Regions from separate parts of the Pantoea sp. SGAir0175 genome, predicted to be linked through region 1. Evidence: predicted binding sites of a transcription regulator. Region 1 holds the regulator's gene; each other region holds the start of a gene.
What was found. The regulator CRP, encoded in region 1, controls carbon source genes, mostly activating them, when cyclic AMP is high. The targets are predictions, from matches to a motif close to ATGTGANNNNNNTCACAT.

Region 1 (7,463 bases):
CGTGAGTTTGATGATGCGATTACCGCCCGCGCCCACGGTTTTATTGATGCGCGCGACTATTATCAGCGCGCCAGCGCCATGCCATTGCTGACCGGCGTGCGCAAGCCGCTGCTGATCATCCATGCTAAAGACGATCCCTTCATGACCGATGCGGTGATCCCGCAGCCGCAGCAGTTGTCTGCCACAATTGAGTATCAGCTGACGCAGCAAGGCGGTCACGTCGGCTTCGTGGGCGGCAGCCTGCTGCGACCCAAAATGTGGCTGGAGCAGCGCGTGCCGGACTGGCTCTCAACTTATCTGGATATGTAACTGTGATTATTCCCTGGCAAGAACTCGACCCGACAACGCTGGAAAACCTGATAGAAAGTTTTGTGCTGCGTGAAGGCACCGATTATGGCGAGCAGGAGCGCAGCCTGACGCAGAAAGTGGCCGACGTGCGCCGCCAGCTCGAGCAGGGCGAGGTGGTACTGGTGTGGTCAGAATTGCATGAATCGGTCAATATTATGCCGCGGCGGGAATTTCGCGGCTGATGCGTCAGGCGGCAATTCGTGGTAACAATGCTCATCGCCGGACTTCACAGGGAGCGCTGTTATGTCAGCCAGGCATCCAGTCATAGCCGTTACCGGTTCCAGCGGCGCCGGAACCACCACCACCAGTCTCGCCTTCCGTAAAATTTTCCAGCAGCTGGATCTGCACGCGGCGGAAGTAGAAGGCGACAGTTTCCATCGCTATACCCGTCCGGAAATGGACATGGCGATTCGTAAGGCGCGCGACCTCGGGCGTCACATCAGCTACTTTGGCCCGGAAGCCAACGACTTCGGCCTGCTGGAGCAGACTTTCCGCGACTATGGTCAGAGCGGACTCGGCCAGTCGCGCAAATATCTGCACACCTACGATGAAGCGGTGCCGTGGAATCAGGTGCCGGGCACGTTTACACCCTGGCAGCCGCTGCCGGAAAACACCGATGTGCTGTTCTATGAAGGCCTGCACGGCGGCGTGGTGACGCAGCAGCATAACGTGGCTGAACATGTCGATCTGCTGGTTGGCGTGGTACCGATTGTTAATCTGGAGTGGATTCAGAAACTGGTGCGCGACACCAGCGAGCGCGGCCATTCGCGCGAAGCGGTGATGGATTCGGTGGTGCGTTCGATGGAAGACTACATCAACTACATCACGCCGCAGTTTTCCCGCACGCACCTCAACTTCCAGCGCGTGCCGACCGTGGATACCTCGAACCCGTTTGCCGCGCGTGAGATCCCGTCGCTGGATGAGAGCTTTGTGGTGATTCATTTTCGCGGCCTGGAGGGCATCGCTTTTCCTTATTTACTGGCGATGATCCAGGGCTCGTTTATTTCCCACATGAATACGCTGGTGGTGCCGGGCGGCAAGATGGGACTGGCGATGGAGTTAATCATGACGCCGCTGGTGCAGCGGTTGATTGAAGGAAAACGTATTGAATAGCGCAGGCTAACGCGCCAGTTTCGCCGGGAGGAGCTGAGATCGGGAGCGCAGGGCCGCGCTCCCGGCTGGATTACAGCTCCACCACTTCGTAGCTGTGCGTTATCTCGACGCCCTTGCCCAACATGATCGCCACCGAGCAGTACTTCTCCGCGGACAGATCCACCGCGCGCGCTACCGCTTTATCGCTCAGCGCTTTGCCGCTGACAATAAAATGCAGATTGATATGCGTAAAAATGCGTGGCGCTTCTTCGCGGCGTTCCGAGGTCAGTTTGACTTCACAATCGGCGACATCGTTGCGCCCCTTTTGCAGAATCGACACCACGTCAATCGCGCTGCAGCCGCCCGCAGCCATCAACACCATTTCCATCGGGCTGGGCGCTTTATCACCGGAATTGCCGTCCATTAATACCTGATGACCGGATGAGGATTCTCCGAGAAAGGTCAGCCCTTCCACCCATTTCACTCGTGCCTGCATTATTCTTTCTCCTGAAGCGGCGGTTTTGCCGCCAGAGTACGCTTTCACCTGACAAACAGCAATGCAGACGCATCCCCCACCTGCTGAAGCGAGACAACAGGAGACAGGTTGCAAAAGCTATGCTACAAACAGTGCTGAAAATATTTTCGTCACGAAAGACGAAAGCGGGACGAATCAAAAGCATCGCTTACGAATCCACCCCCGAATAACTGTCCCTCACGGGAAACGCTGGACGATTTCACCGCCTGACAGGGAAAACTGCCCCCTGTATTTTGGGCACGATTACAACAGAGGATAATAGCGAATGGTTCTCGGCAAACCGCAAACAGACCCTACACTCGAATGGTTCCTGTCCCATTGCCATATTCACAAATATCCATCCAAAAGCACCCTCATCCATCAGGGTGAGAAAGCGGAAACGCTGTACTACATCGTGAAAGGTTCCGTCGCGGTACTGATTAAAGATGAAGAAGGCAAAGAGATGATTCTCTCCTACCTCAATCAGGGGGATTTCATCGGTGAGCTCGGCCTGTTTGAAGAGGGCCAGGAGCGTAGCGCCTGGGTACGTGCGAAAACCGCCTGCGAAGTGGCTGAAATTTCCTACAAAAAATTCCGTCAGCTGATTCAGGTCAATCCGGATATTTTAATGCGCCTGTCGGCGCAGATGGCGCGTCGCCTGCAGGTAACATCTGAAAAAGTCGGCAACCTTGCCTTCCTCGATGTGACCGGCCGTATCGCGCAAACGCTGCTCAACCTGGCGAAACAGCCTGACGCCATGACCCACCCGGACGGTATGCAGATTAAAATCACCCGTCAGGAGATTGGTCAGATCGTGGGCTGCTCACGCGAAACCGTGGGTCGTATCCTGAAAATGCTGGAAGATCAGAACCTGATCTCCGCACATGGCAAAACCATCGTCGTTTACGGCACCCGCTGATTTCTTCTCACCCACGGCGTGATGGCAACATCGCGCCGTTTCTGTTTACGATGAGCTGATGTGGCGTCGAATCATCTATCATCCGGAAGTTAACTATGCGCTGCGGCAAACGCTGGTGCTGTGCCTGCCTGTGGCGCTCGGCTGGCTGTTTGGCGATCTGCAAAAAGGGCTGCTGTTCTCCCTGGTGCCGGCCTGCTGCAACATCGCCGGTCTGGATACGCCACACAAGCGGTTCTTCAAACGGCTGATTGTCGGCGGCGCACTGTTCGCCAGCGGCAGTTTTCTGATTCAGTACCTCACGGCTTACGCTGTGCCGCTGCCGCTGATTCTGCTGGTGTTGCCGCTGCTGGTGGGCGTGACCGGTGAAATCAGCCCGCTGCATGGTCGTTTGCTGCCCGGCACGCTGATCGCCGCCATCTTTACCTTAAGCCTCGTCGGCCGTATGCCGATGTGGGTCCCGCCGCTGCTGTATATCGGCGGGACGCTGTGGTACGGGCTGTTTAACTGGTTCTGGTTCTGGCTGTGGAAAGAGCAGCCGATGCGCGAGACCCTCAGCCTGCTGTACCGCGAGCTGGCCGATTACTGCGACGCCAAATACACCCTGCTGACGCAGCTGACCGATCCGGAAAAAGCGCTGCCACCATTACTGGCGCGCCAGCAGAAAGCGGTCGATCTGATCACCACCTGCTACCAGCAGATGCATATGCTGTCGGCCAGCCGTGATAACAGCCATAAACGCCTGACGCGCGCCTTTCAGGTTGCGCTCGATCTGCAGGAGCACATCTCGGTCAGCCTGCACCAGCCGGAAGAGGTGCAAAAGCTGGTGGAGCAGAGCCACGCCGAGGCGGTGATCCGCTGGAACGCGAAAATCATTTCGGCACGGCTACGCGTGCTGGCCGATGCCATTCTCTATCACCAGCTGCCGGAACGCTTCCACATGGAAAAGCCGCTCGGCGCGCTGGAGAAAATTGCCCGGCAGCACCCGGATAATCCGGTCGGTAATTTCTGCCTCTACCATTTCAGCCGCATTGCGCGCGTGCTGCGCACGCAGAAGCCGCTGTATACCCGCGACCTGATGGCCGATCGCCAGCGCCGCCTGCCGCTGTTGCCGGCGCTGCGCAGCTACCTGTCGCTAAAATCTGCCGCGCTGCGGACGGCGGCGCGCTTTGCGGTGATGCTGATGTTCGGCAGCGCGCTGGCGCTGTTCTTCAATATTCCCAAGCCCTACTGGATTCTGATGACCATCATGTTTGTCAGCCAGAACGGCTACAGCGCCACGCGCGTGCGCATTCAGCACCGCGCGCTCGGCACCTTCGCCGGCTTGCTGATCGCCGCAGCGTCGCTGCGCTTTGCTGTTCCGGAGTCGATTGCCCTGCTGACCATGCTGGTCATCACCCTCGCCAGCTATCTGATCACGCGTAAATATTATGGCTGGTCGATGATTGGCTTTACGGTGACGGCGGTGTATTCACTGCAGCTGCTGTCGCTGAACGGCGCGCAGTTCCTGCTGCCGCGCATGATGGATACGCTGATGGGCTGCCTGATTGCCTTCGCCGGCATGATCTGGCTATGGCCGCAATGGCAGAGCGGGCTGCTGCGCAATAACGCGCACGACGCGCTGGAGGCGTATCAGGAGGCGCTGCGCCTGCTGCTCGGTCCGGAGCAGGCGCCGGAGAAGCTGGCGTATCAGCGCGTCAAGGTTAACCAGGCGCACAACGCGCTGTTTAACTCGCTCAACCAGGCGTCTACCGAACCGGGCTTTAACTTCCAGTATCTGAAAGATATGCGCCTGTGGGTGACTCACAGCCAGTTTATCGTCGAGCACATCAACGCCATGACCATTCTGGCGCGCGAGCACACCATGCTGACGCCAAAGCTGGCAGAGCGCTATTTGCAGTCCTGTGAAATTGCGCTGCAGCGCTGTCAGCAGCGGCTGGCTTACGACGGGCCGGGCAACGACAGCAATATTCTGGAAGCGCCGGAGAATCTGAATGAGGGGCCGGTGACGATTGTCGAACAGCATGTGAAGCGCATTCTGCAGCACCTCAATGTGATGCACACCATTTCTTCACTGGCGTGGAGCCAGCGCCCACATCACGGCCGCTGGCTCAGCGTGCTGAAGCCGAAAGGTTAGTTCAGGACTTTCGCGATCGCCCGGGCGAAGCGCGCCATGCCTTCTGCGATATCGGTCGGCTCAATCACCAGCGACGGCACAAAGCGAATCACATCGCTGCCGGCGGTCAGTACCATCAGGCCTTCAGCGGCGGAAGCGTTGAGGATATCGCGCGCTTTGCTGGCGTGCTGCGCGTTGAGTACGGCACCCAGCAGCAGCCCTTTGCCCCGAATTTCACTGAAGATGTCGAACTGCTGATTGATCTTCTGCAGCGCCGAGACAAACTGCTCACGACGCGCGTCGACACCATTCAGAACCTCGGGCGTATTGATGATATCCAGCGCGGTTTCGGCAATCGCACAGGCCAGCGGGTTGCCGCCGTAGGTGGTGCCGTGCACGCCCGGCGCCATCACCGAGGCGATTTCATGGGTGGTCAGCATCGCGCTCACCGGGAAACCGCCGCCCAGCGCTTTAGCGGTGGTGATGATATCTGGCTTGATACCATAGTGTTCGTAAGCAAACAGCTTACCGCTGCGGCCCATGCCGCTCTGCACTTCATCCAGCACCAGCAGCGCGTTGTGCTGATCGCACAGCGCACGCAATCCCTGCATGAATTCCGGCGTTGCTGGCATCACGCCGCCTTCCCCCTGAATCGGCTCCACCACAATCGCGCAGGTGTGGTCGTCAATTACCGCTTTCACCGCGGCCAGATCGTTAAACGGCACATGGACGATATCCGCCGGCTTCGGACCAAAGCCATCGGAGTATTTCGGCTGACCGCCCACCGAGACGGTGAACAGCGTGCGGCCGTGGAAGGCGTTGTGGAAAGCGATAATTTTGCTTTTGAATGGGCTGTGCTTTTTGCAGGCGTAGTAGCGCGCCAGTTTGAACGCCGCTTCGTTCGCTTCGGCACCGGAGTTACCGAAGAATACCCGCTCGGCGAAGGTCGCCGCGATCAGTTTACTGGCGAGGCGCAGTGCCGGCTCATTGGTGAACACGTTACTGGTGTGCCACAGGGTTTCGCCCTGGCTTTTCAGCGTTTCCACCAGCGCCGGATGACAATGGCCAAGCGCGGTGACCGCGATACCACCAGAGAAATCGATATACTCTTTGCCCTGCTGATCCCACACGCGGCTGCCTTTGCCTTTGACCGGCACAAACTGCGCAGGTGCATAAACAGGCAAAATAACGTTATCGAACGTTTCCCGGCTTACCGCTAGATTTTCCGCTGCCATTGATGACCTCATCGGGTTATTTGTTGAGCTGATGTGAAATTATAATCACAAAATATGCATAAAAAATCATGCAATGGCAAACGGAAGTTACGTATTGAGGAAATTCGCCAGCAGCTGATGTCCCTGCTCACTGAGAATGCTCTCCGGATGGAACTGCACGCCCTCCAGCGGCAGCGTACGATGGCGGAAGCCCATGATCTCATCGGCAACGCCATCGCGCAGGCTCCAGGCGGTGACTTCAAACTCCGGCGGCAGCGTGTCGCGCGCCACAATCAGCGAGTGATAGCGCGTGACGGTTAGCGGATTATTCAGGTTGCGGAACACGCCCTGGCCGGTGTGCTGCACCGCAGAAGTTTTGCCGTGCATCACCTGGCGCGCGCGCACCACCTGCGCGCCGTAGGCCTGGGCGATGGCCTGATGGCCCAGGCATACCCCGAGAACCGGCAACCGTCCGGCAAAGTGGCGAATGGCTTCGAGCGAAATGCCGGATTGATCCGGCGTACAGGGGCCCGGCGAGATCACCAGATGACTCAGCGGCAGCGCCGTCATCTCTTCCAGCGTCATCGCATCGTTGCGCACCACGCGCACCTGCGCGCCCAGTTCACAGAAGTACTGGTAGAGATTCCAGGTAAAGGAGTCGTAGTTATCAATTAGCAGCAGCATAATGCCCTCAGGCCAGTAAAACCGCCGCTATTCTACGCATTTTAACGCGCCGGACTCACCACTTTCGCAAACTGCGCGTTGAGCGGCGCGAGATCGCCGCCGACGCCGGCGACGATGGCCTGGTGCCAGCTTTCAGGCTCCAGCGTATCCCAGTTCAGCAGATAGCCCGCGTGCAGCGCCAGCTGTTCGAAAAAGATGCGCTGTGCCCGCCCGTTACCGGCACGGAACGGATGCAGGACGTAGATTTCACAGTAGTAATGCGCGATGCGTGCCACGAAGGTCTGCGGGTCGAGGTCGCACAGGCCCTCTTCCTCCTCCAGTGCGCTCATCAGCGCATTGCCCTCGTTCTCGATGTACTCACAGTGGCAATAGGGCGTGTCGTCGCGCCAGATGTCGATAGTACGCAGTTCGCCGGCCCAGCTGTAGATATCCTGAAACAGCGTGCGGTGAATGTGGCGCAGGTGCGGCAGGCCAGGCGTGGCCGGTCCGAGCGCCAGCGTGGCCAGCCGCGCCGCGCTGAATGCCAGCTCGGCTTTACGCAGCTGCGCCACGTCGTGAATTTCCAGCAGGTTTTTCAGC
Region 2 (7,463 bases), 570 kb from region 1:
AGCGTCTGGCGCAAATCCAGGCCAGAGACACTGAGCGCAACAGCAGCTACACCGTGCGTGCTCAGGCGCAGCGTCAGCGCTTTAACCTGCCAGCGTGGCCCACCACCACCATCGGTTCTTTCCCGCAGACCACCGAGATTCGCGGCCTGCGCCTCGACTTCAAAAAAGGCAACATTGACGGCGGCCACTACCGCACCGGTATCGCGGAACACATCCGGCAGGCGATTGCGGAGCAGGAGCGTCTGGGGCTCGACGTGCTGGTGCATGGCGAAGCCGAGCGTAACGACATGGTGGAGTACTTCGGCGAAAACCTCGACGGCTTTGTTTTCACGCAGAACGGCTGGGTACAGAGCTACGGCTCGCGCTGTGTTAAGCCGCCGGTGATCATCGGGGACGTCAGCCGCCCGCAGCCGATCACCGTCGAGTGGGCAAAGTATGCGCAGTCGCTGACCGACAAACCGGTGAAGGGCATGCTGACCGGACCGGTCACCATCCTGTGCTGGTCGTTCCCGCGGGAAGACGTGACGCGCGAAACCATCGCAAAACAGATTGCGCTGGCGCTGCGCGACGAAGTGCAGGACCTGGAAAAAGCCGGTATCGGCATCATTCAGATTGACGAACCGGCGCTGCGTGAAGGCTTGCCGCTGCATCAGTCTGACTGGGCAGCCTACCTGCGCTGGGCGGTGGACGCGTTCCGCCTCAACGCTGCAGTGGCGCAGGACGAGACGCAGATTCACACCCACATGTGTTATTGCGAGTTCAACGACATCATGGATTCGATCGCCGCGCTGGACGCCGACGTGATCACTATCGAAACCTCACGTTCTGATATGGATCTGCTGGATGCGTTTAAAGCGTTTGAATATCCCAATGAAATCGGGCCGGGCGTGTATGACATCCACTCTCCCAACGTACCGAGCGTGGAGTGGATGGAAGATCTGCTGCGCAAAGCGGCGCAGAGTATTCCGCAGCAGCGCCTGTGGGTGAACCCGGACTGTGGCCTGAAAACGCGCGGCTGGAGTGAAACGCGTCAGGCGCTGGCCAACATGGTGAAAGCGGCGCAGAAGCTGCGCGCCGAAACCGTTTGATGGCAGGATAATACGTTGTGTTGTTGAGTTGGGGCGCGCTGGCGCCCCTTTTTTATTCCGCGTTCGGCGCGACGCCATACTGCTTAAACCACGCCAGCATGCGCTGCCAGCCATCCTGTGCGGAATCGGCGTGGTAGCTCGGACGATAGTCGGCGTTGAAGGCGTGGCCAGCTTCCGGATACACCACAATCTCGGCTTTGGCATTGGCCGCGTGCAGGGCCTGGCGCATCTTATCGATACTCTCCAGTGGAATGCTTTCATCCTGGCCGCCGTACAGGCCCAGCACCGGTGCATTCAAATCCACTGCAATATCAATAGGATGTTTCTGCTGCTTCAGCGTTTTCTCGCCCTCCAGACGACCGTACCAGGCGGCGGCGGCGCGCACCTGCGGATTATGAGCGGCAAACAACCAGCTGATGCGACCGCCCCAGCAGAAACCGGTGATCGCCAGACGACGGATATCGCCGCCGTGGCGCGCCGCCCAGTTGGCCACGTGGTCGAGATCCGACAGTACCTGCGAATCCGGCACTTTGCTCACCAGCTCTTTGAACAGGGTGGGGATATCGTTGTAATCGTTGGGATCGCCTTCGCGGAAATAGAGCTCCGGCGCCACGGCGAGATAGCCTTCCAGTGCCAGACGGCGGCACAGATCGCGGATGTGCTCGTGCACGCCGAAAATTTCCTGCACCACCAGCACGACCGGCAGCGTGCCGCTAAACTGTTGCGGACGAGCATAATAAGCCGGCAGGTTCTCACCCTGGCTCGGCACGGACGTCTCGCCCGCGTGAATGGCATCGCTGGCGGTAATGATGGTGCTGGCTGCGGTGGGCTGCACCGCTAGCGCAAAGCCGTCGGTGGCGGATTTTTGTGCCATATTGTCTTCGGTTTTCATGGTTCTCTCCGTGCTAGCAAGTGCGCAATCACGTAACTATAGCCTGGCCTTACGGCAAGGCTGGCGTAGGGTACGAGGGATGGTTAACCTGATCTGCTTCTCTATTAACACTGCCTTTTACGGTTACACAGCACCGCTTGTAGCAATTCAGCGCAGCAGACCGCTAATATGTGATTAGAGTCACACAATATTTTTAGTTCAATGTAACTTTCATTATTGATAGTGAATTCAGTCACATATTTATCCGGGCCGCTGACGTAAAGTGGCGCGCTTATTCCCCCTTATCTTCCAGGAGTCTGATATGGCCCAGTCTGACGTTTTCCACCTTGGCATCACCAAAGCCGATTTGAAAGGAGCCACGCTGGCGATTGTTCCTGGCGATCCGGAGCGCGTGAAGAAAATCGCGGCGCTGATGGAGAATCCTCAGCACCTCGCGTCGCACCGTGAATTCACCACCTGGCTGGCGGAGATCGACGGCAAACCGGTGGTTGTCTGTTCCACCGGTATTGGCGGTCCGTCCACCTCTATCGCCGTTGAAGAGCTGGCGCAGCTGGGCGTGCGTACCTTCCTGCGTGTGGGTACCACCGGCGCGATTCAGCCACACATCAACGTGGGTGATGTGCTGGTGACCACCGCCTCGGTCCGTCTGGACGGTGCCAGCCTGCACTTTGCGCCGATGGAATTCCCGGCGGTGGCTGACTTCGCCTGTACCACCGCGCTGGTGGCCGCGGCAGAAGCCTGCGGTGCGACCACGCATATTGGTGTCACCGCCTCGTCAGACACCTTCTATCCTGGCCAGGAGCGCTACGACACCTTCTCCGGACGCGTGGTGAGCCGCTTCCAGGGCTCGATGAAAGAGTGGCAGCAAATGGGCGTGCTTAACTATGAGATGGAATCCGCTACACTGTTAACCATGTGCGCCAGTCAGGGACTGCGTGCCGGCATGGTGGCTGGCGTCATCGTGAATCGCACGCAAAAAGAGATCCCGGATGCGGCCACTATGAAGCAGACAGAAAGCGATGCGGTGAAAATTGTGGTGGATGCCGCGCGTCGTTTACTTTAGCGCGCCAGTCAGGGAATGATTTCGAGACCAGGCTTATAGGGAGCTCAGCAATTGCCTGATTAGAATGCGCGCAATTTCAGTCGATTCTGAGAAATTTCCTATGCGCAAAACGATCTCTGTCCCACGTCCGGGTTTTACCAGCCGCCCTGCTGCAATGCAGGCCCGCGTTGAGAGTGCCGCCGCGCGCTTTCGTCAGGCAATGGCCGCGTCAGATTATCCTCTGGCGCGCCAGTGCTGCGAAGAAGTGCTGCGCGTCATGCCTAACCAGATGCAGGTGCTCAGCGACTACGCGCTGACGCTGATGCGCGTCGGCGAACATAAAAAATCCTACAAGATTTACCAGAAAATCTATCAGGCACCGGCGGCGCAGCGCGCGCAGGCGTCGGAAACCTGGCTGGATGGCCTGACGGAAGTGTGTGGCTGGCTGGATAAGACAGATGAAGTGGCGCGTTATGGCCTCGAATCGCTCACCCAATCTGACATGCGTTTCAGTCAGGGCGCGAAAGCGACTTTTCCCGCACCGGCGCCTGCGCCGATTAACCGCAGCAATCCGGCAGAAAATATCATCTCCTTCAGCCTGTACGGCGGTCAGCCGCGCTACTGCGAAACCCTGATTAAAAACGTTGAGGTGGCGCGCGAGCTCTATCCGGACTGGATGTGCCGCATCTATCTCGACGATAGCGTGCCGCAGCACGTGTGGCAGCGCCTGACCCAGCCAAACACCCAGCTGGTGGATATGTCGCAGGAGAAAACCATTTTCCCTACGCTGTGGCGCTTTCTGGTGATGGACGATGCCAGCGTAAAACGCTACATCGTGCGGGATGCGGATTCGCTGCTGTCAGAGCGCGAAGTGGCAGCCGTCGACGCCTGGCTGGCTTCGCCATTCTGGTTCCACCACATGCGCGATTATTACTCGCACACCGAGCTGTTACTGGCCGGCATGTGGGGCGGCTGTCACGGCGTGTTTCACAACTTGGAACAGCAGATGCGCGACTTTATCGCGCAGTATGACGGCAGCGAGCGCTTTACCGACCAGTACTTCCTCAAGGTAGCGCTGTGGCCTACGGTACGCGACAGCATCCTCAATCACGACGATATCTTTCACTTCCACCACGCGCAGCCGTGGCCGGCGCATGCGCCGATTCGCTGGCAGACCGACAGCTTCCACGTCGGCAGCAACGCCGGTTTCGCCAGCATGGCCGGCAAAGTGACCAACGCCGAAAATGGCCAGCAGCAGGTGGAGCTGACTTACGGCGGCAACAGCTGGTGCTATCCGGCGAAGGTGAAAAGCGACAGTGAATGGGTGCTGCCGATGCCGTTTTTCCTGATTGACGCCTGGAAAGCGGGCGACCTGACCGTGCGCGCCCTGTAGTTGCCCGGACGGTGCCCATCGCGCCCGCGATAAAATCCGCGGGTTGCCATGAATGTTCTGGACATTCATACAGTGGCGCTCTACCTTCTCCTCAGCGAGACGATCCGCGGGGGGATTATGGATCAGCAACTTATCATCAGCGGCGCGCTGGCGCTGGCCGGTTTGGGCATTGGCTGGATTATTGCCCAGCTGCGCGCCGGCCATCAGCACGCCAGCTTCACCACCGAACGCCGCCTGCTGGAACAGGCGCAGCAGCGTCAGCAGCAGCAGCTGGAACAGCTGCAACAGCAACTGCAGCAGCGCGAACAGGAGTTGCGCCAGCTACACGGCACGCTAAGCGGCGCGCAGGAGCGCCTGCAGCAGCTGGATTACTGGCGGGCCGAGAGTGAACAGCTCAGCCGCGAGCTGCGTAATCAGCTGGAAGTTAACAGCGCGCAGGAAGCCGAACTTCGGGAAGTCACCATTCGATTAGAAGAGACGCGTTTCGCCGCTGAGGAGAAGCAGCGTCTGCTGACCAACAGCGAACAGCGCCTGAGTGCGCAGTTTGAAAACCTCGCCAACCGAATCTTCGAAAACAGCGGAAAACGCGTCGACGAGCAGAACCGGCAGAGCCTCAACAGCCTGATCGGCCCGCTGCGCGAACAGCTGGATGGCTTCCGCCGCCAGGTCAACGATAGCTTCGGCCAGGAAGCGCGTGAACGCCACACACTGGCGCATGAGATTCGTCAGCTGCAGCAGCTCAACGCGCAGATGGCGCAGGAAGCGATCAACCTCACCAAAGCGCTGAAGGGCGACAATAAAATTCAGGGCAACTGGGGCGAAGTGGTGCTCAGCCGGGTGCTGGAGGCGTCGGGCCTGCGCGAAGGCTACGAGTTCCAGACCCAGGTCAGTGTGCAGCTGGAGCAGCAGGGCCGTATGCAACCGGATGTGATTGTGCGTCTGCCGCAGGGTAAAGATGTGGTAATTGACGCCAAAATGACGCTGATTGCCTATGAGCGCTACTTCAACGCCGACGATGAGCTGACGCGCGAGCAGGCGATTCAGGAGCACATCAACGCGGTGCGCGGCCATATCCGGCTGCTGGGGCGTAAAGATTATCAACAATTGCCCGGTTTACGCTCGCTGGATTATGTGCTGATGTTTATTCCGGTCGAACCGGCGTTTCTGCTGGCGATCGACCGCCAGCCGGAGCTGATCAGCGAAGCGCTGCAGCAAAACATTATGCTGGTCAGCCCGACCACGCTGCTGGTGGCGCTGCGCACCATTAATAATCTGTGGCGCTATGAGCATCAGAGCCGTAATGCCCAGCGCATCGCCGACCGCGCTGCGCGCTTGTACGACAAGATGCGGCTGTTTGTCGATGACATGAGCGGCATCGGGCATAGCCTCGACAAAGCGCAGCAGAGTTATCAGCTGGCGATGAAAAAGCTGGCGCAGGGGCGCGGCAACCTGATCGCCCAGAGCGAGTCGTTTCGTGCGCTTGGCGTAGAGATCAAACGGCCCATCAACCCGCAACTGGCAGAGCAGGCGCAGCCCGACGCGGCGGATGATACATGGGCCGATGACAGCGAGCCCGCTGAAAATGCGGCAGATTCTTCCGCCGCATCCCTGCGCCGCATCAACGAATAACACGCCGGTGGCGTGCTCGGATCGCCCGACTCTGATACACTTCGGGAAGTATTGTTTGTGGAACAGGTAAAACCGATGGCAGATGAATCACAGCAGGAAACTACCCATTTTGGCTTTCAGACCGTCGCCAAAAGTGAAAAGGCCGATAAAGTCGCGGACGTGTTTCACTCCGTCGCGGCGAAATATGACCTGATGAACGATCTGATGTCGTTCGGCATCCATCGCGTCTGGAAGCGTTTTACCATCGACAGCAGCGGCGTGCGCCGCGGTCAGCGTGTCCTGGATCTGGCCGGCGGTACCGGCGATCTGACGGCAAAATTCTCGCGCCTGGTCGGTGAAACCGGTCAGGTGGTGCTGGCGGACATCAACAGCTCAATGCTGAAGATGGGACGCGAAAAGCTGCGCAATCTCGGCGTAACCGGCAACGTCAGCTACGTGCAGGCTAACGCAGAAGCGCTGCCGTTCCCGGATAACTATTTCGACTGCATCACCATCTCCTTCGGCCTGCGTAACGTGACCGAAAAAGAGAAGGCGCTGGCGTCGATGTTCCGCGTGCTCAAGCCGGGCGGCCGTCTGCTGGTGCTGGAGTTCTCTAAACCGGTTTTCGATCCGCTGAGCAAAGCCTACGACACTTACTCTTTCCACATTCTGCCGCGCATCGGCCAGCTGGTGGCAAAAGACGCGGAGAGCTATCGCTACCTGGCGGAGTCGATTCGTATGCATCCGGATCAGGAAACCCTGAAGGCGATGATGAACGACGCTGGCTTTGAAAATACCAGCTACTACAACATGACCGGCGGCATTGTGGCGCTGCATCGTGGCTTTAAGTTCTGATTAATCATGACTTTTACCCCTCTCATCACCGGCGGTCTTGAGACCGCCCTGAACCGTGTGTTGTACCGCGATCGCAGCCTGAAAACCGCACGCCAGCGTCTGGCCGGCAAAGTCCTGCTGCTGCGCCTGCAGGAGCTGGATTTTCCGCTGGTGCTGGTGTTCAGTGAAAACCAGCTGGATGTGCTGAGTGACTGGCAGGACCGCAGCGACTGCAGCGTCAGCCTGCGTTTCAGCACGCTGCCTAAGCTGCGCGATCGTCAGCAGCTGACCAGCCTGATTCGCAGCGGTGAGCTGGACGTGGAAGGCGATCTGCAGGTGGTACAGCAATTCTCCGCGCTGATGGATCTGGCTGAACTCGACCCGGCGGAATATCTCGCGCCGTGGGTGGGCGACATCGCGGCACAGGGCATCAGCCAGGCCGCTCAGCGTGCGCTGGCCCAGCTCAGACAGCAGGTCACCCGCCGTCAGGATTATCTGGGGCAGGTGCTGACCGAAGAGTGGCGCGTGGCACCGGGGGCGCTGGAGCAGGCGTGGTTTTGTGAGGAGGTAGAAGCGATGGAACGTGCGCTTAATGCGTTTGAGGCG
Region 3 (7,463 bases), 1.7 Mb from region 1:
GGCATGAAATGCCGTATTTACATGGGCGCAAAAGACGTTGAGCGTCAGTCACCCAACGTGTTCCGTATGCGGCTGATGGGCGCAGAGGTGATTCCGGTACACAGCGGCTCGGCCACGCTGAAAGATGCCTGTAACGAGGCGCTGCGCGACTGGTCCGGCAGCTACGAAACCGCGCACTACATGCTCGGCACTGCCGCAGGTCCGCATCCATTCCCGACCATTGTGCGTGAATTCCAGCGCATGATTGGCGAAGAGACCAAAGCGCAGATTCTGGAAAAAGAGGGTCGCCTGCCGGATGCGGTACTGGCGTGCGTCGGCGGCGGTTCTAACGCCATCGGCATGTTTGCGGATTTCATCGAAGAGAGCAGCGTGCGCCTGATCGGCGTGGAGCCTGCGGGTCACGGTATTGACACCGGTGAGCACGGTGCGCCGCTCAAGCACGGTCGCGTCGGCATCTATTTCGGCATGAAGGCGCCGATGATGCAGACCGAAGAGGGACAGATCGAAGAGTCCTACTCCATCTCTGCCGGTCTCGATTTCCCGTCGGTCGGTCCGCAGCATGCGCACCTGAACAGCACCGGCCGCGCTGACTACGTGTCAATCACGGATGATGAAGCGCTGGAGGCCTTTAAGACGCTGTGTCGTGCAGAAGGCATCATTCCGGCACTGGAGTCATCGCACGCGCTGGCGTATGCGCTGAAAATGATCCGCGAAAACCCGGACAAAGAGCAGTTGCTGGTGGTGAACCTTTCCGGCCGCGGCGACAAAGACATCTTTACCGTTCACGATATTCTGAAAGCTAAGGGAGAGATCTGATGGAGCGTTATAATCAGCTGTTTCAACGTCTGTCCGCGAAACAGGAAGGCGCGTTTGTGCCCTTCGTCACCCTTGGCGATCCGTCGCCGGCGCTGTCGCTGAAAATCATTGATGCGCTGGTCGCGGGCGGTGCGGATGCGCTGGAGCTGGGCATTCCGTTCTCTGATCCGCTGGCCGATGGACCGACGATTCAGGGCGCTACGCTGCGCGCCTTTGCCGCCGGCACCACCGTAGCGCAGTGTTTTGAAATGCTCGCCACCGTGCGCCAGAAATACCCCGATCTGCCGATTGGCCTGCTGATGTACGCCAACCTGGTGTTCAGCAGAGGTATCGACAACTTCTACGCGCAGTGCGCTGCGGTGGGCGTTGACTCGGTGCTGGTGGCTGACGTGCCGGTGGAAGAGTCGGCCCCGTTCCGCCAGGCGGCGATGCGTCACAACATTGCGCCGATCTTTATCTGTCCGCCCAACGCGGATGACGATCTGCTGCGCGAAATCGCCTCGCACGGCCGTGGCTACACCTATCTGCTGTCACGCGCCGGCGTTACCGGTGCGGAAAATCGCGCCAGCCTGCCGCTGCACCATCTGATCGAGAAGCTGCGCGAATATCATGCTGCGCCGCCGCTGCAGGGCTTCGGCATTTCTGAGCCGGGTCAGGTGAAAGAGGCCGTTGCCGCCGGAGCCGCCGGAGCCATCTCCGGCTCGGCCATCGTGAAAATCATCGAGCGTAATCAGAACGACCCAACGGCGCTGCTCAGCGAACTGCAAACGTTCGTCAGCGATCTCAAAGCGGCTACCCGCTAAGTTGGCACGGCCCTGCACTGGCTGCGGGGCCCTTCTTACTTCTTACCCCTTTTTTCTCCCCTGCGACAAACTTTTTCATCGCGCCTGAGTTGCCGAAATGCGAGGCACGGCCCACACTTAAGCGTGCCGTCACGTTACGGTGCACCACCATCTATGACAGGGAGATAACCAATGAAATTGTTCAAAGTCGTTGCGGGTTTTTTAGTGGCTACAGTGATGGCGCTCACCTTAAGTGCCTGTGCACCAACAGCAACAAAGGAAGGGACCGGCGGTTACATCGATGACACGGTCATTACCACCAAAGTGAAGGCACAGCTGCTGAATGACGAGGCGCTGAAATCGACAGAAATTAACGTTGAGACCTTTAAAGGGAAAGTACAGCTGAGCGGCTTTGTCAGCTCGCCGCAGATGGCCAACCGTGCGGTTGCGGTAACGCGTAACGTGGCGGGGGTAAAATCCGTCGTCAACAATATGCAGATTAAGTAACTAAACGGGCGACCTGCGGGTCGCCCTTTTTCTTTCTGGTGTAAAAATCAGAAACGGTAGCCCGCGCCAAAGAAGAACACCCACGGATCGATGCGGGTATTGATATTCTGCTGTTCGCCCGCCGCTTTGAATTTCACTTCGGTATCGATGTCCATGTACCACAATGATGCGTTGAGCATCCAGTCGCGGTTGATCTGATAATCCAGCCCGACCTGACCCGCCACGCCCCAGGAGTCTTTCACGCTCAAATCGCTCAGCTGCGCATCCTGCCCGGTCTGGTTGAACTTCGCATCGTAGAAGGTGGTGTAGTTGATCCCGACGCCAACGTAAGGGCGCAGCGCGCTTTGGCTGTCGAAAAAGTAGTACTGCGCCATCAGGGTGGGCGGCAGCTGACGCACGGTAGCGAGGTTGCCGGTCGGGCCAAGTCCCACTTTGTGGCGGAACGGCGTGGCCGCCAGCAGCTCAACGCCGATATTGTCGGTCGCCATCCAGGTAAACGTCAGACCCAGCTGGGTATCATTACTGACGCTGAAGCCGCCCATACCCAGCACATTATCAGAGCCTTCGGTCGGACGAACGGTCGCGCTACCGGCGCGCACAAAAAAATCACCGGCCTGGTGAGCCAGTGCCAGTTGCGGGATCGCCAGCGCCAGCAGCAGCGCGCATTTAGCCAGTTTCATAATCACTCCTTTGCCGGAAAACAGGGTATTGAGGTTAATCGCGGCACAAGATTTACCCCTTTTTTGCGAAAAGATCATCAGCATCAATTCAAATTAATCACTTATAAAACAATGAATTGATTCAGATCAATTTTGCCTTTACAAGCGGACATAAAAATCCTGTTGCGGCCATGACATGGCGTGATTATGTTGCTATTCCCCTTTTGTGATTTTGGTTCGAAGCCTCAGGAGTGGCGGGCGATCAGATGAGCGATTTACTTAACCCCTGTATGACCTGTGGCGCCTGCTGCGCCCATTTTCGCGTTTCTTTTTACTGGGCCGAAGCCGACGACGGCGGTGGCGCGGTGCCGGTTGAACTGACGGAACCCCTGAGCCTGATGATGCGCAACATGCGCGGCACCAACGATCGTGCTCCGCGCTGCGTGGCGCTGCAGGGCGAAATTGGCGGCTGTGTTTCCTGTGGGATTTATGCGCAGCGGCCGTCACCGTGCCGGGAATTCGCCATGTCCGGCGAAAATGGCGTGCCGAATGACGCCTGCGATCGCGCGCGGGCGCGCTATGGTTTACCCGCGCTTTTTCACCCTTCTTTACCTGAGATGACAGAAAGTTATGGGATTCCGGGTGCCAGCCTGCCTGCAGAACATGTACAATCGCCGGGTTAATTAACCCGGTTCCTTCAAGGAGTGTACATGTCTATCACGGCAAGCTCGTTATACCGTGACACAGGAAATTTTCTGCGCCATCAGCTGGTCACCATCGTGCTGATGGCGTTGCTGACCTCGTTTATTACCGTGATTGTTGGCCACGCCCTGACGCCGGGCGAGGATCAGTTATCCCTGCTCAGCCAGACCGACAGCAGCGCCTCATCGCTGTTTGAAATCGTCCAGAACATGTCACCGGATCAGCAACGCATTCTGCTGCGCGCCTCTGCCGCCGGCACTTTTGCTGCCCTGATTGGCAACACGCTGCTGCTGGGCGGCATGCTGTGCCTGCTGCCGATGGTATCCAGTGGACAGCGCGTCAGCGCGCTGCGCGCGATTGGCGCCTCTGCGCCGCTGCTGCCGAAACTGCTGGTGCAGACCTTCCTGATCACCCTGCTGGTTCAGCTGGGCTTTATGGTACTGATGGTGCCGGGTGTGATTCTGGCGATTCTGCTGTCGCTGGCGCCGGTGATGCTGGCAAGTGAAAAGATGGGCATTTTCAGTGCGATGCGCGCCAGTATGCGTCTGGCATGGAAGAACATTAAGGTGATCGCCCCGGCGATTATTCTGTGGCTGCTGGCGAAAATTGCGCTGATGTTCTTCTTCTCCTCGCTGACCGTGCTGCCTGCCAATATCGCTTCGGTGGTGCTCAACGCGCTGGGCAACCTGGTATCAGCCATTCTGATTATCTATTTGTACCGGCTGTATATGCTGTTACGTTAAGTGTTACGGCGCCCGCGGCGGCGCCGTAACTCAACGCTCCTGCCCCTGACTGGAAACGCTATGAAGCAGTTACTCGATTTTCTTCCCCTGGTAGTTTTCTTTATTTTCTACAAGCTGTACGACATTTTCGTCGCCTCCGGCGCGCTGGTGGTGGCGACCGGTATCGCGCTGGTGGTCAGCTGGGTGCTGTACCGCAAGCTGGAAAAGATGACTATTTTCACCTTTGTGCTGGTTGCGGTGTTCGGCACCCTGACCTATGTGTTCCACAATGATGAATTCATCAAGTGGAAAGTCACGGTGATTTACTCGCTGTTCGCGCTGGCGCTGCTGTACAGCCAGTGGTTTATGCAGCAACCGCTGATCCAGACCATGCTTGGTAAAGAACTGCAGCTGCCGGGTGCGGTATGGCGTCGGCTGAATATCGCCTGGGCCCTGTTCTTCCTGGCCTGCGGCCTGGCGAATATTTATGTCGCGTTTTGGTTATCCCAGGCGTTTTGGGTTAACTTTAAGGTGTTCGGTCTTACCGGCCTTACCCTGCTGTTTACGCTGTTAAGCGGCCTGTATATCTGGCGACAGATGCCGCAACAAGAACAAAAATAATCGATGCAGCCCGGTCTCCGCCGGGCTTGTCTTCACCTGCAGAAGAACTGAGCAATGGACGAAAAACATAAGTTGCCGCAAGGCGAGATGGTCTCGCGTACCCTGGCGATGCCGGCAGATACCAATGCCAACGGTGATATCTTCGGCGGCTGGCTGATGTCGCAGATGGATATGGGCGGCGCGATACTGGCTAAAGAGATTGCCAAAGGTCGCGTGGTAACGGTGCGCGTGGACGGTATGACCTTCCTCAAGCCCGTCGCCGTCGGCGATGTGGTGAGCTGCTACGCGCGCTGCATCCGCACCGGCAATAGCTCGATGACCATTAACGTGGAAGTGTGGATTAAAAAAGTGTCGTCCGAACCGATCGGCCAGACTTACTGCGCCACCGAAGCGGTGTTTGTTTACGTGGCGGTCGATAACAGCGGGAAATCCCGTCCGCTGCCGGAAGGCCGGGCCAATCTGAGCGATTAAGCGTATAAAAAAAGCGGCCCGGAATGGCCGCTTTTTCTTTGCCTGTCTGACGTTACTCGATGTTCGCGCCACCGTTAATGCGGAACACGATGTTCATCGTCAGCCCTTTGCCCGGCCGCCCTGGCTGATAGCGCCATTTCTTCATCGCCTGCTTTACTTCGCGCTCAAACATGTTGCGCGGCTCGGCGGACAAAATCTCGACGTTATCGACGCGCCCATCGCTGTCCACGTCAAACTTCACCCGCACCCGCCCTTCAACGCGCAGCGCGAACGCACGCGCCGGATACGCCGGCTTGCTGACGCTCATCGCTTTCGGTCCATCCGACACCGTCTGCGTCGGGGCCGGGTTATTCTTCGGTGCCGTCGAGGGGCGAGTTTGCGCGGCTGGCGCGTCCTGTTTAAACGGATTCTCCTGCGGCTTCACCTGCTGGCGCGGCTTCGGCTCTGCCTTTTTCTCCACCTTTGGCTTCGGTTTCGGCTTTGGCTTCGGTTTAGGTTCCGGCTTAGGGATCGGCACCGGCTCGGCTTTTGGTGGCTCTGGCGCGACTTCCGGCTCGGGTTCCGGCTCGGGCGGCGGCGGCGGGGTTACGGCTGCCGGTGCCGGTTCAGGCTGCACTTCCGGTGCCACCATGCTAATGCTGATAGGCTGAGACGCTTTAGGAACCTCAATGGTCTGATGAAATGAAGCATAAAGAATGCCGGCGATTACCGAACCGTGAAGGAGCACGGATAAAATCACGGACACAGGCGTTCGGGTTGGAAAAGGCGTAGTCAACGTCGTCATATCAGTCATGTTCATTGAGTGAAGCGCTGATTTTAAATGCAAATAGCAATCAGTTTCAATAAGCACGCTACTGAAGGCCAAAAGAAAGGCGCTTTTTAACCCTGCCTGCGCTGCAGCGCGCGCCCATTATCTTTCGTTTGCACTCTGTTTAGCGATCACTTAACGTGTCTCGCAAATTCGGCAAGTCTAACGGGAGTATCCCATCGTGCTTTACGTCATTTATGCGGAAGATACCGCAGATTCACTGGAAAAACGTAACTCTGTGCGCCCGGCACACCTGGCGCGTCTGCAGCTGCTGCAGGATGAGGGGCGTCTGATTGTCGCCGGTCCTCTGCCTGCCGTCGACAGTAATGAGCCGGGCCCGGCTGGTTTCACCGGTTCTGTGATTGTTGCCGAGTTCTCATCGCTGGAAACGGCCCAGTCGTGGGCCAATGACGATCCGTATATCGCCGCTGGCGTGTACGATAAAGTCACGGTTAAACCGTTTAAACGGGTGTTCTGATGCAGTGGCAGCCCCTTCTGTTGTTAGTGCTGGTGCTGCTGCTGATTGGTCGTGCGCTGTGGCTGTGGCGCCGTCAGGGCTGGCGTCAGGCGCGCCAGCACATCGTCATGCTGGTGGTACTGGCGGCGGCCCTGCAGATAGTGAATGTTTCACTGGTATTACGCGGCCACTGACGACCGCGTTCATTGCTCAGGTATTCTGCGTGATAAACAGGATAGAGCGACGCTGCTGCTGCGCCACCTGATGACGAATCGCATGGATGCGCTTATAACGACGTGACTGCCCTTCCAGCCAGCGGGCACGACGGCGATGCGCCTGGCGTAACATTCTCCAGCGGGCCACTTCATTTCTGCTGCGTCTCATCACATCCTCTCTGACTGGCTAAACCCGCGACGCATTATAGTGATCTGGCTAAAAATGCCAAATCGAAACCTTCATCGAAACGTCATCAACGATTAAAGGTTTCGCTGGCGCAGATCAACACGTAAACTTTGCCCATCAAAGCGCGAACGGGACGTCCACTTTATGACCACATTTTATACCCTTATCAGTTGGTTGCTGCTGTTTGGCTACTGGCTGCTGATTGCCGGGGTTACGCTGCGCATCCTGATGAAGCGGCGAGCGGTGACCTCAGCGATGGCCTGGCTGCTGATCATCTACATTCTGCCGCTGGTGGGTATTATCGCCTATCTGTCGTTTGGCGAACTGCATTTAGGTAAACGTCGCGCTGAACGCGCCCGCACCATGTGGCCCTCGACCGCCAAATGGCTCAACGACCTGAAACAGTGTCGTCACATTTTCGCGACTGAACACAGCGACGTGGCGCGTTCCCTGTTCGAGCTGTGCCGTCATCGTCAGGGTATTGCCGGCGTTAAAGGCAATCAGCTGCAGCTGCTG
Region 4 (7,463 bases), 650 kb from region 1:
ATATCCAGCAGACGCTTGATGATGATCGGCTCATTGCACGGCGGTCGCACCACCGGCGCGCTCGGGCTGCCTTTGAGCGCCATCAGCTGCGGAATAAAGGTGGTGATGTCGTTCGGCGCGTGTTCGCCATCCAGCACCAGCCAGTCAAAGCCCGCCAGCCCCAGCACTTCCGTGGTGAGAGGATTGGCAAGGGCGCACCAGCTGCCAATCAGGGTTTCCCCTGCCAGCAAACGACGACGAAAAGGGTTGGGCCAGGCATTGCTCATGATCTCTACTCCTGTTATTTAGCACCGCCGCCCGCGGGCGCGCGGAATAAAATCAGCGCACCAGGCACGGACGCTTGTTATCAAATGTCCAGTTCGGCACGAGGAACTGCATCGCCTGCGCATCGTCGCGCGCGCCCAGTCCATGCTGCTGATACAGCGCATGGGCCTGCATCACCTGATCCATGTCCAGTTCGACGCCAAGGCCCGGCTTCTGCGGCACCTGCACCATGCCACCCTTGATCTGCAACGGCTCTTTGGTCAGGCGCTGGTTGCCCTCCTGCCAGATCCAGTGGGTGTCGATGGCGGTAATGGCGCCCGGTGCGGCGGCGGCCACATGGGTGAACATCGCCAGCGAAACATCGAAATGGTTGTTGGAGTGCGAACCCCAGGTCAGGCCGAAGTCATGACACATCTGCGCCACGCGCACCGAGCCCTGCATGGTCCAGAAGTGCGGATCGGCCAGCGGAATATCGACCGACTGCAGCGACAGCGTGTGGCCCATCTGGCGCCAGTCGGTGGCGATCATATTGGTGGCGGTAGGCAGACCGGTGGCGCGCCGGAACTCGGCCATCACTTCACGTCCGGAGTAACCCTGTTCAGCGCCGCACGGATCTTCTGCATAAGCCAGCACGCCTTTCAGCTGTTTACCGAGCAGGATGGCCTCATTCAGCGACCAGGCGCCGTTGGGATCGAGCGTCACGCGCGCCTGCGGGAAACGCTTCGCCAGTGCCGTTACTGCTTCGGCCTCTTCACCGCCGCGCAGTACGCCACCTTTCAGTTTGAAATCGTTAAAGCCATATTTTTCATAGGCGGCTTCTGCCAGGCGCACCACCGCGTCCGGCGTCAGCGCTTCCTCATGCCGCAGGCGATACCAGTCGCACGGATCATCGGTCTGGCTCTGATACGGCAGTGAGGTTTTGCGGCGATCGCCGATGTAAAACAGGTAGCCGAGCATCTCGACACGGTCACGCTGCTGTCCTTCGCCCAGCAGCGACGCCACGTTGACGCCCAGATGCTGGCCGAGCAGATCCAGCAGCGCCGCTTCGATGCCGGTCACCACGTGAATGGTGGTGCGCAGGTCAAAGGTCTGATTGCCGCGCCCGCTGGCATCGCGATCGGCAAAGGTAGTGCGCACCAGGGTGAGGATATTTTTGTACTCGCCGACAGTTTTTCCGGTTACCAGCGCCGCCGCGTCTTCCAGCGTCTGACGAATTTTCTCGCCGCCGGGGATCTCGCCCACGCCCGTGTGGCCGGCGTTATCTTTCACAATCACGATATTGCGGGTAAAAAACGGCGCGTGGGCACCGCTCAGATTCAGCAGCATGCTGTCGTAACCGGCCACCGGAATGACCTGCATTGCTGTAATTTTCGGGGTGTGACTCATTTCCTGCTCCTTATGCATGGCGGCGTCCAAAAGCCGGACGCTTGCGGTCGAACGACCATCCGGGAACCAGATATTGCATTGCCGTGGCGTCATTACGGGCGCCTGCCGGCAGCGATTGATACAGGGCGTTAGCCTGGCGCAGGCGATCCCAGTCCAGTTCAACGCCGAGGCCGGGCTTGTCCGGCACGGCAATTTTGCCATTGCGGATCTGCAGCGGCTCTTTGGTCAGGCGCTGGTCGCCCTCCTGCCAAATCCAGTGGGTATCGATGGCGGTCGGTTTACCCGGTGCCGCCGCGCCGACGTGGGTAAACATCGCCAGCGAAATGTCGAAGTGATTATTGGAGTGGCAGCCCCAGGTTAGCCCCCACTCATCACACAGCTGCGCCACGCGTACCGCGCCGCTCAGCGTCCAGAAGTGCGGGTCGGCCAGCGGAATATCGACCGCGTTGAGCATCACCGCGTGGTTCATCTCCCGCCAGTTGGTGGCGATCATATTGGTGGCGACCGGCAGACCGGTGGCGCGGCGAAACTCGGCCATGACTTCGCGCCCGGAATATCCCTGCTCGGCACCGCACGGATCTTCGGCATAGCTCAGCACCTCGTGCAGGCCTTTGCACAGCGCGATGGCTTCATCCAGATGCCAGGCGCCGTTGGGATCGACGGTGATGCGCGCGTCCGGGAAACGCTGCTTCAATGCCACCGCCGAGGCAATCTCCTGCTCGCCCGGCAGCACGCCGCCTTTCAGTTTGAAATCTTTGAAGCCGTACCTGTCCTGCGCCGCTTCGGCTAAGCGCACCACCGCGTCCGGCGTCAGCGCCTCCTGGTGGCGCAGGTGATACCAGTCGTGACCGGCCGCGTCGCCGCTCTGATACGGCAAATCAGTCTTACGCCGATCGCCAATGTAAAACAGGTAGCCCAGCACCGTGACCTCATCGCGCTGCTGACCCGGCCCCAGCAGTTCGGCCACTGGCACGCCGAGGCACTGGCCGAGCAGGTCGAGCAGCGCCGCTTCCAGCGCCGCCACCGCATTGACCCGCAGCTCAAACGTCCAGGCGCCGTTGCCGAAGGTATCGAAATCCGCCGACTGGTTACCTTTGTGCACCTGCTGCACCAGCCGGTTCATGCGCGCCACCTGCTGCCCTTTCACCTGCGGTATTGCCGCGACCAGCGTCTCATAGATGGTTTCACCGCCCGGCGCTTCGCCGACGCCGGTGTGGCCGGCGCTGTCGGTCAGCACCACGATATTGCGGGTGAAGCAGGCGCTGTGCGCGCCGCCGATGTTGAGCAGCATGCTGTCGTAACCCGCCACCGGAACCACCTGCATGTCGGTAATCACCGGGGAACTTTGCGTATTCATATTCGGTTCCTTATGACCGGGGTTTGAGTTCGACACGTTTGATATCGCCGGTTATCACCAGGAAGCTGAACGCCGCCACAAACGCATGGATGCCGACATAAATCAGCGCCCCTTCAAACGAACCGCTGGTGGCGATGATGTAACCAATGGCAATCGGCGTGACGATGCCAGAGAAGTTACCGAACATATTGAACAGACCGCCGCTCAGGCCGCTGATCTCTTTGGGTGCGGTATCGGCCATCACCGCCCAGCCCAGCGCGCCAATGCCTTTACCAAAGAACGCCAGCGCCATAAACAGCACCACTACCCATTCGGTTTCGGTGTAGTTACACATCACCATGCTGATGGAGAGCAGCATACCGATGACAATCGGGGTTTTACGCGCGATGTTCAGCGAGCCGGTTTTACGCATCAGATAATCTGAAATCACGCCGCCCAGCACGCCGCCGAGGAAGCCGCAGATGGCGGGAATCGAGGCGATCATGCCGGCTTTAAGAATCGACATGCCGCGCGCCTGCACCAGATACACCGGGAACCAGGTAATAAAGAAGTAGGTCAGGGCGTTAACGCAGTACTGACCGAGATAGATCCCCCACATCATGCGGGTGGAGAGCAGTTGCTTGATTTGAAACCACTTCTCATCCCAGCTCACTTTACGCTCGGCTTTCTTCGCATCCATGTTAATCAGCGCACCGCCCTGCTCCATGTACTCCAGCTCGGCTTTGTTCACGCCAGGGTGATCGTTCGGGTCATGAATTACTTTCAGCCAGATAAAGCTGAGAATGATGCCCAGCCCGCCCATGAACCAGAACACGTGCGCCCAGCCCACCTCGGCCACCAGCCAGCCCATGATCGGTGCGAAAATCACCGTGGCGAAGTACTGGGCGGAGTTAAAGATGGCGACGGCGGTACCGCGCTCCTGCGCCGGGAACCAGGCAGCAACAATACGGCTGTTACCCGGGAAAGACGGCGCTTCCGCCAGCCCCACCATGAAGCGCAGCAGGAACAGTGACACCACAATGCCGAAGCCGCTAAAGATGTCGACGAAGCCCTGCAACAGGGTAAACAGCGACCACAGGAAGATGCTCCAGAAATAGACGCGTTTGGAGCCGAAGCGGTCCAGCAGCCAGCCGCCAGGAATCTGACCGATAACGTACGCCCACGAGAAGGCGGAGAAGATGTAGCCGAGGCCGACGGAATCGAGACCGATCTCCTTCGACATCGCCGAACCGGCAATCGAAATGGTGGCCCGGTCACCGTAGTTGAACGAGGTGACGATAAATAACATCACCACAATCCAGTAACGGGCGTTGGTGCGCTTCTGCACCGCTGCCGCTGTCTGGCTGTAACTATTCATGATGCACTCCTGAAATATAGCGAACGCTACATTCACTCTGACTGCATACACATCGCGTTGGGTATCAGAATGATGTTGGGTTAAACACGGCGATTGTTGTTATGGCAAAACGATGATGCGTCGTGACGAATAACCAAACGTTGAAGAACGGCAATCAGTATAGGAACAGCATCACCGCGAAACACTGGAGGAACGCCCGAGGATAATCATCAATCCGGCACGATTTTCTGGCATTTGCCCATAACGCTGCGGCGTGGCTCACGGAACCCGCCATCCAGCCGCCAGATTGCTGCAAAAGTGAACAGCAAGCGTACGCTTTGTGAGGCTCTTCACTTGCGTTTGGTAAAACGAACCAAACTGCGCGCCGATCGCGGCACAAAGCCAGTCAGTTGCACAATGCGCGGGTGAATACCCCTGCTTATACTGAGGCTGGCAAATAACGATGATGTGACGGACGTGATTTCAACCGCACCGCTATGACCGGTGCGACAAACCGGAAGGTGAGCAATGAACCGACCTCTGACAGACAAACCGCGCTACATTAAAGTGCACGACGCCGATAACGTGGCGATTGTGGTCAACGATCAGGGATTGCCCGCAGGCAGCCGCTTTGATGACGGTCTGCAACTGACTGAGCATGTGCCGCAGGGGCACAAAGTGGCGCTGAGCGATATCGCCCTGCATGGCGACATCGTGCGTTACGGTGAAGTGATTGGCACAGCGCTGCGCCCGATTGCGCGCGGCAGCTGGATTGAGGAGTCGCTGGTGGCACTGCCCGCCGCCCCGCCGCTGGCCAGCCTGCCGCTGGCAACTAACGTGCCGCCGCCCCTGCCACCGCTGGAAGGATACACCTTTGAAGGCTATCGCAACGCCGACGGCAGCGTCGGCACGCGCAATCTGCTCGGCATCACCACCAGCGTGCACTGCGTGGCGGGCGTGGTGGATTACGTGGTGCAGCTGATTGAGCGCGATCTGCTGCCGCGCTACAGCAACGTCGACGGCGTGGTGGCGCTCAACCATTTATATGGCTGCGGCGTGGCGATCAACGCACCGGCGGCGGTGGTGCCCATTCGCACCATTCACAACCTTGCACTGAATCCTAATTTTGGCGGCGAAGTGATGGTGGTGAGCCTCGGCTGCGAGAAATTACAGCCGGAGCGCCTGCTCACCGGTACACCGGACGTACAGGCCATTTCGCTGGATGAGCGCGATATCGTGCGCCTGCAGGATGAGCGTCACGTGGGTTTTGGCGCGATGGTCGATGAAATTCTGCAGGTGGCCGAGCGCCATCTGAAAAAACTCAACCAGCGTCAGCGCGAAACCTGCCCGGCGTCAGCGCTGGTGGTCGGCACCCAGTGCGGCGGCAGCGATGCGTTTTCCGGCGTGACGGCCAATCCGGCGGTTGGCTTTGCCTCGGATCTGCTGGTGCGCTGTGGTGCGACGGTGATGTTCTCGGAAGTGACCGAGGTGCGCGATGCGATCCATCTGCTGACACCGCGCGTGGTAAACGAAGCGGTGGGCAAACGGCTGCTGGAAGAGATGGCGTGGTACGACGATTATCTGAGCCAGGGGCAAACCGACCGCAGCGCGAATCCGTCGCCGGGCAATAAAAAAGGTGGCCTGGCCAATGTGGTAGAAAAAGCGCTGGGCTCAATTGCTAAATCCGGCCGCAGCCCGATTGTCGAAGTGCTGTCACCCGGACAGCGCCCGACGCAGCGCGGGCTGATTTACGCCGCCACGCCGGCCAGCGATTTTGTCTGTGGCACCCAGCAGATGGCTTCCGGCATTACGCTACAGGTGTTCACCACCGGACGCGGCACGCCTTACGGTCTGGCGGCGATTCCGGTGATTAAAATGGCGACGCGCAGCGCGCTGGCGAACCGCTGGCATGACCTGATGGACATCAATGCCGGCACCATCGCGACGGGCGAAGAGAGTATTGAACAGGTCGGCTGGCGGCTGTTTGAGCTGATTCTGGATATCGCCAGCGGACGTAAACAGACGTGGTCAGATCGCTGGGGAATCCGTAATCAGCTGGCGGTATTCAATCCGGCACCGGTGACGTGATGTGTGCACACCTGACGGAAGAGGAAGCGGTTCGGGTGAACCGTTAAGGTTAATCCCCGCAGCCCCCGCGCGCACAGGCTGTTCCCTCTCCCGCCTGCGGGAGAGGGTTAGGGTGAGGGCCTGATTTACAACAACTTACCCCAGCTCTCCACCCACGGCGTGGTCACTGACTCGGGCTCCGGATTTTCCGTCGCATCCACCAGCAGCACCTCGCCAATACGCTGCGCCTGCTGCTCCTGCAGCGTGGCATCAAAAGTCTTTCCTGCTCCACAGAAATGGTCGTAACTGCTGTCGCCTAAAGCGATCACGCCATAGCGCAGCTCAGGCTGATAGCCCAGCTCATCGCGCACCTGCACATACAGTCGCGCGATATTGTCCGGAAAATCGCCCTGCCCGGTGGTCGAGGTAACAATTAACGCGACCTCTTTGCTGTAAGCCTGCCAGTCGGCCAGTGACGGATCTTCAAACACCTTCACCTCATGCCCCTGCGCTTCCAGCACCGGCTGCGCCTCTTCGGCAACCAGCAGCGCGTTGCCGTACACCGTACCTGTAAAAATGCCAATCTTTGCCATTTTGCCGCTCCTTTATTCTGTCGGCTTATCCTGGACTGCCTCAGCGGCAAACTCAACCCTCGGCACATCGGGCAGTTGCTGCTGCCAGCCAAACGATTGCAGCATCTGCTGCCAGACGCGATCCAGCCCGGCGCGAATCACCAGCGGTTCGCCAGTCACCGGATGCGTTAGCGTCAGCGCACTGGCGTGCAGCATCAGGCGATCCATGCCAAAGTGGGCTGCGGCACCGCGGTTCTGCCGCAGATCGCCGTGCGAGCTGTCACCAATAATCGGATGACGCAGGTGTGCCATATGGCGCCGCAGCTGATGCTTGCGCCCGGTGTGCGGCGACAGCTCAACCAGCGTATAACGTGCGCTGAGGTACTTGCCGATGGCCACCGGCAGTTCTGCCTGCGCCAGCGCGCGATAATCGGTGACCGCCGGCTGTGGCGCGCGCGGTTCCGTGACAAACTTGTCCGCA

Region 2: a site for CRP is predicted at 2,149-2,166, ahead of udp (uridine phosphorylase). Genes of this name have one in related genera too.
Region 3: a site for CRP is predicted at 2,900-2,917, ahead of ompW (outer membrane protein OmpW). Genes of this name have one in related genera too.
Region 4: a site for CRP is predicted at 4,682-4,699, ahead of garD (galactarate dehydratase). Genes of this name have one in related genera too.

What each region holds. Positions count from the first base shown of each region.
Region 1 covers NZ_CP028081.1:294,995-302,457, reverse strand. Annotated here, with positions in the region: gene C1N56_RS01330 (hydrolase) at 1-309, shown strand, start outside; gene C1N56_RS01325 (YheU family protein) at 312-530, shown strand; gene C1N56_RS01320 (phosphoribulokinase) at 592-1,461, shown strand; gene C1N56_RS01315 (OsmC family protein) at 1,532-1,936, opposite strand; gene crp (cAMP-activated global transcriptional regulator CRP) at 2,241-2,873, shown strand; gene C1N56_RS01305 (YccS/YhfK family putative transporter) at 2,932-5,007, shown strand; gene C1N56_RS01300 (bifunctional acetylornithine/succinyldiaminopimelate transaminase) at 5,004-6,221, opposite strand; gene C1N56_RS01295 (aminodeoxychorismate synthase component II) at 6,309-6,884, opposite strand; gene C1N56_RS01290 (putative adenosine monophosphate-protein transferase Fic) at 6,926-7,463, opposite strand, start outside.
Region 2 covers NZ_CP028081.1:3,868,884-3,876,346, reverse strand. Annotated here, with positions in the region: gene metE (5-methyltetrahydropteroyltriglutamate--homocysteine S-methyltransferase) at 1-1,088, shown strand, start outside; gene C1N56_RS18110 (dienelactone hydrolase family protein) at 1,141-1,980, opposite strand; gene udp (uridine phosphorylase) at 2,282-3,043, shown strand; gene C1N56_RS18100 (tetratricopeptide repeat protein) at 3,144-4,415, shown strand; gene rmuC (DNA recombination protein RmuC) at 4,533-6,044, shown strand; gene ubiE (bifunctional demethylmenaquinone methyltransferase/2-methoxy-6-polyprenyl-1,4-benzoquinol methylase UbiE) at 6,120-6,878, shown strand; gene C1N56_RS18085 (ubiquinone biosynthesis protein UbiJ) at 6,885-7,463, shown strand, end outside.
Region 3 covers NZ_CP028081.1:2,003,576-2,011,038, reverse strand. Annotated here, with positions in the region: gene trpB (tryptophan synthase subunit beta) at 1-816, shown strand, start outside; gene trpA (tryptophan synthase subunit alpha) at 816-1,619, shown strand; gene C1N56_RS09290 (BON domain-containing protein) at 1,791-2,105, shown strand; gene ompW (outer membrane protein OmpW) at 2,153-2,785, opposite strand; gene C1N56_RS09280 (YkgJ family cysteine cluster protein) at 3,031-3,447, shown strand; gene C1N56_RS09275 (YciC family protein) at 3,475-4,209, shown strand; gene C1N56_RS09270 (septation protein A) at 4,270-4,809, shown strand; gene yciA (acyl-CoA thioester hydrolase YciA) at 4,864-5,280, shown strand; gene tonB (TonB system transport protein TonB) at 5,333-6,064, opposite strand; gene C1N56_RS09255 (YciI family protein) at 6,270-6,566, shown strand; gene C1N56_RS09250 (hypothetical protein) at 6,566-6,739, shown strand; gene C1N56_RS09245 (YciY family protein) at 6,756-6,929, opposite strand; gene cls (cardiolipin synthase) at 7,092-7,463, shown strand, end outside.
Region 4 covers NZ_CP028081.1:946,724-954,186, reverse strand. Annotated here, with positions in the region: gene garL (2-dehydro-3-deoxyglucarate aldolase) at 1-266, opposite strand, end outside; gene gudD (glucarate dehydratase) at 319-1,650, opposite strand; gene C1N56_RS04210 (enolase C-terminal domain-like protein) at 1,661-3,007, opposite strand; gene C1N56_RS04205 (MFS transporter) at 3,018-4,364, opposite strand; gene garD (galactarate dehydratase) at 4,872-6,431, shown strand; gene C1N56_RS04195 (flavodoxin) at 6,557-7,003, opposite strand; gene truC (tRNA pseudouridine(65) synthase TruC) at 7,016-7,463, opposite strand, start outside.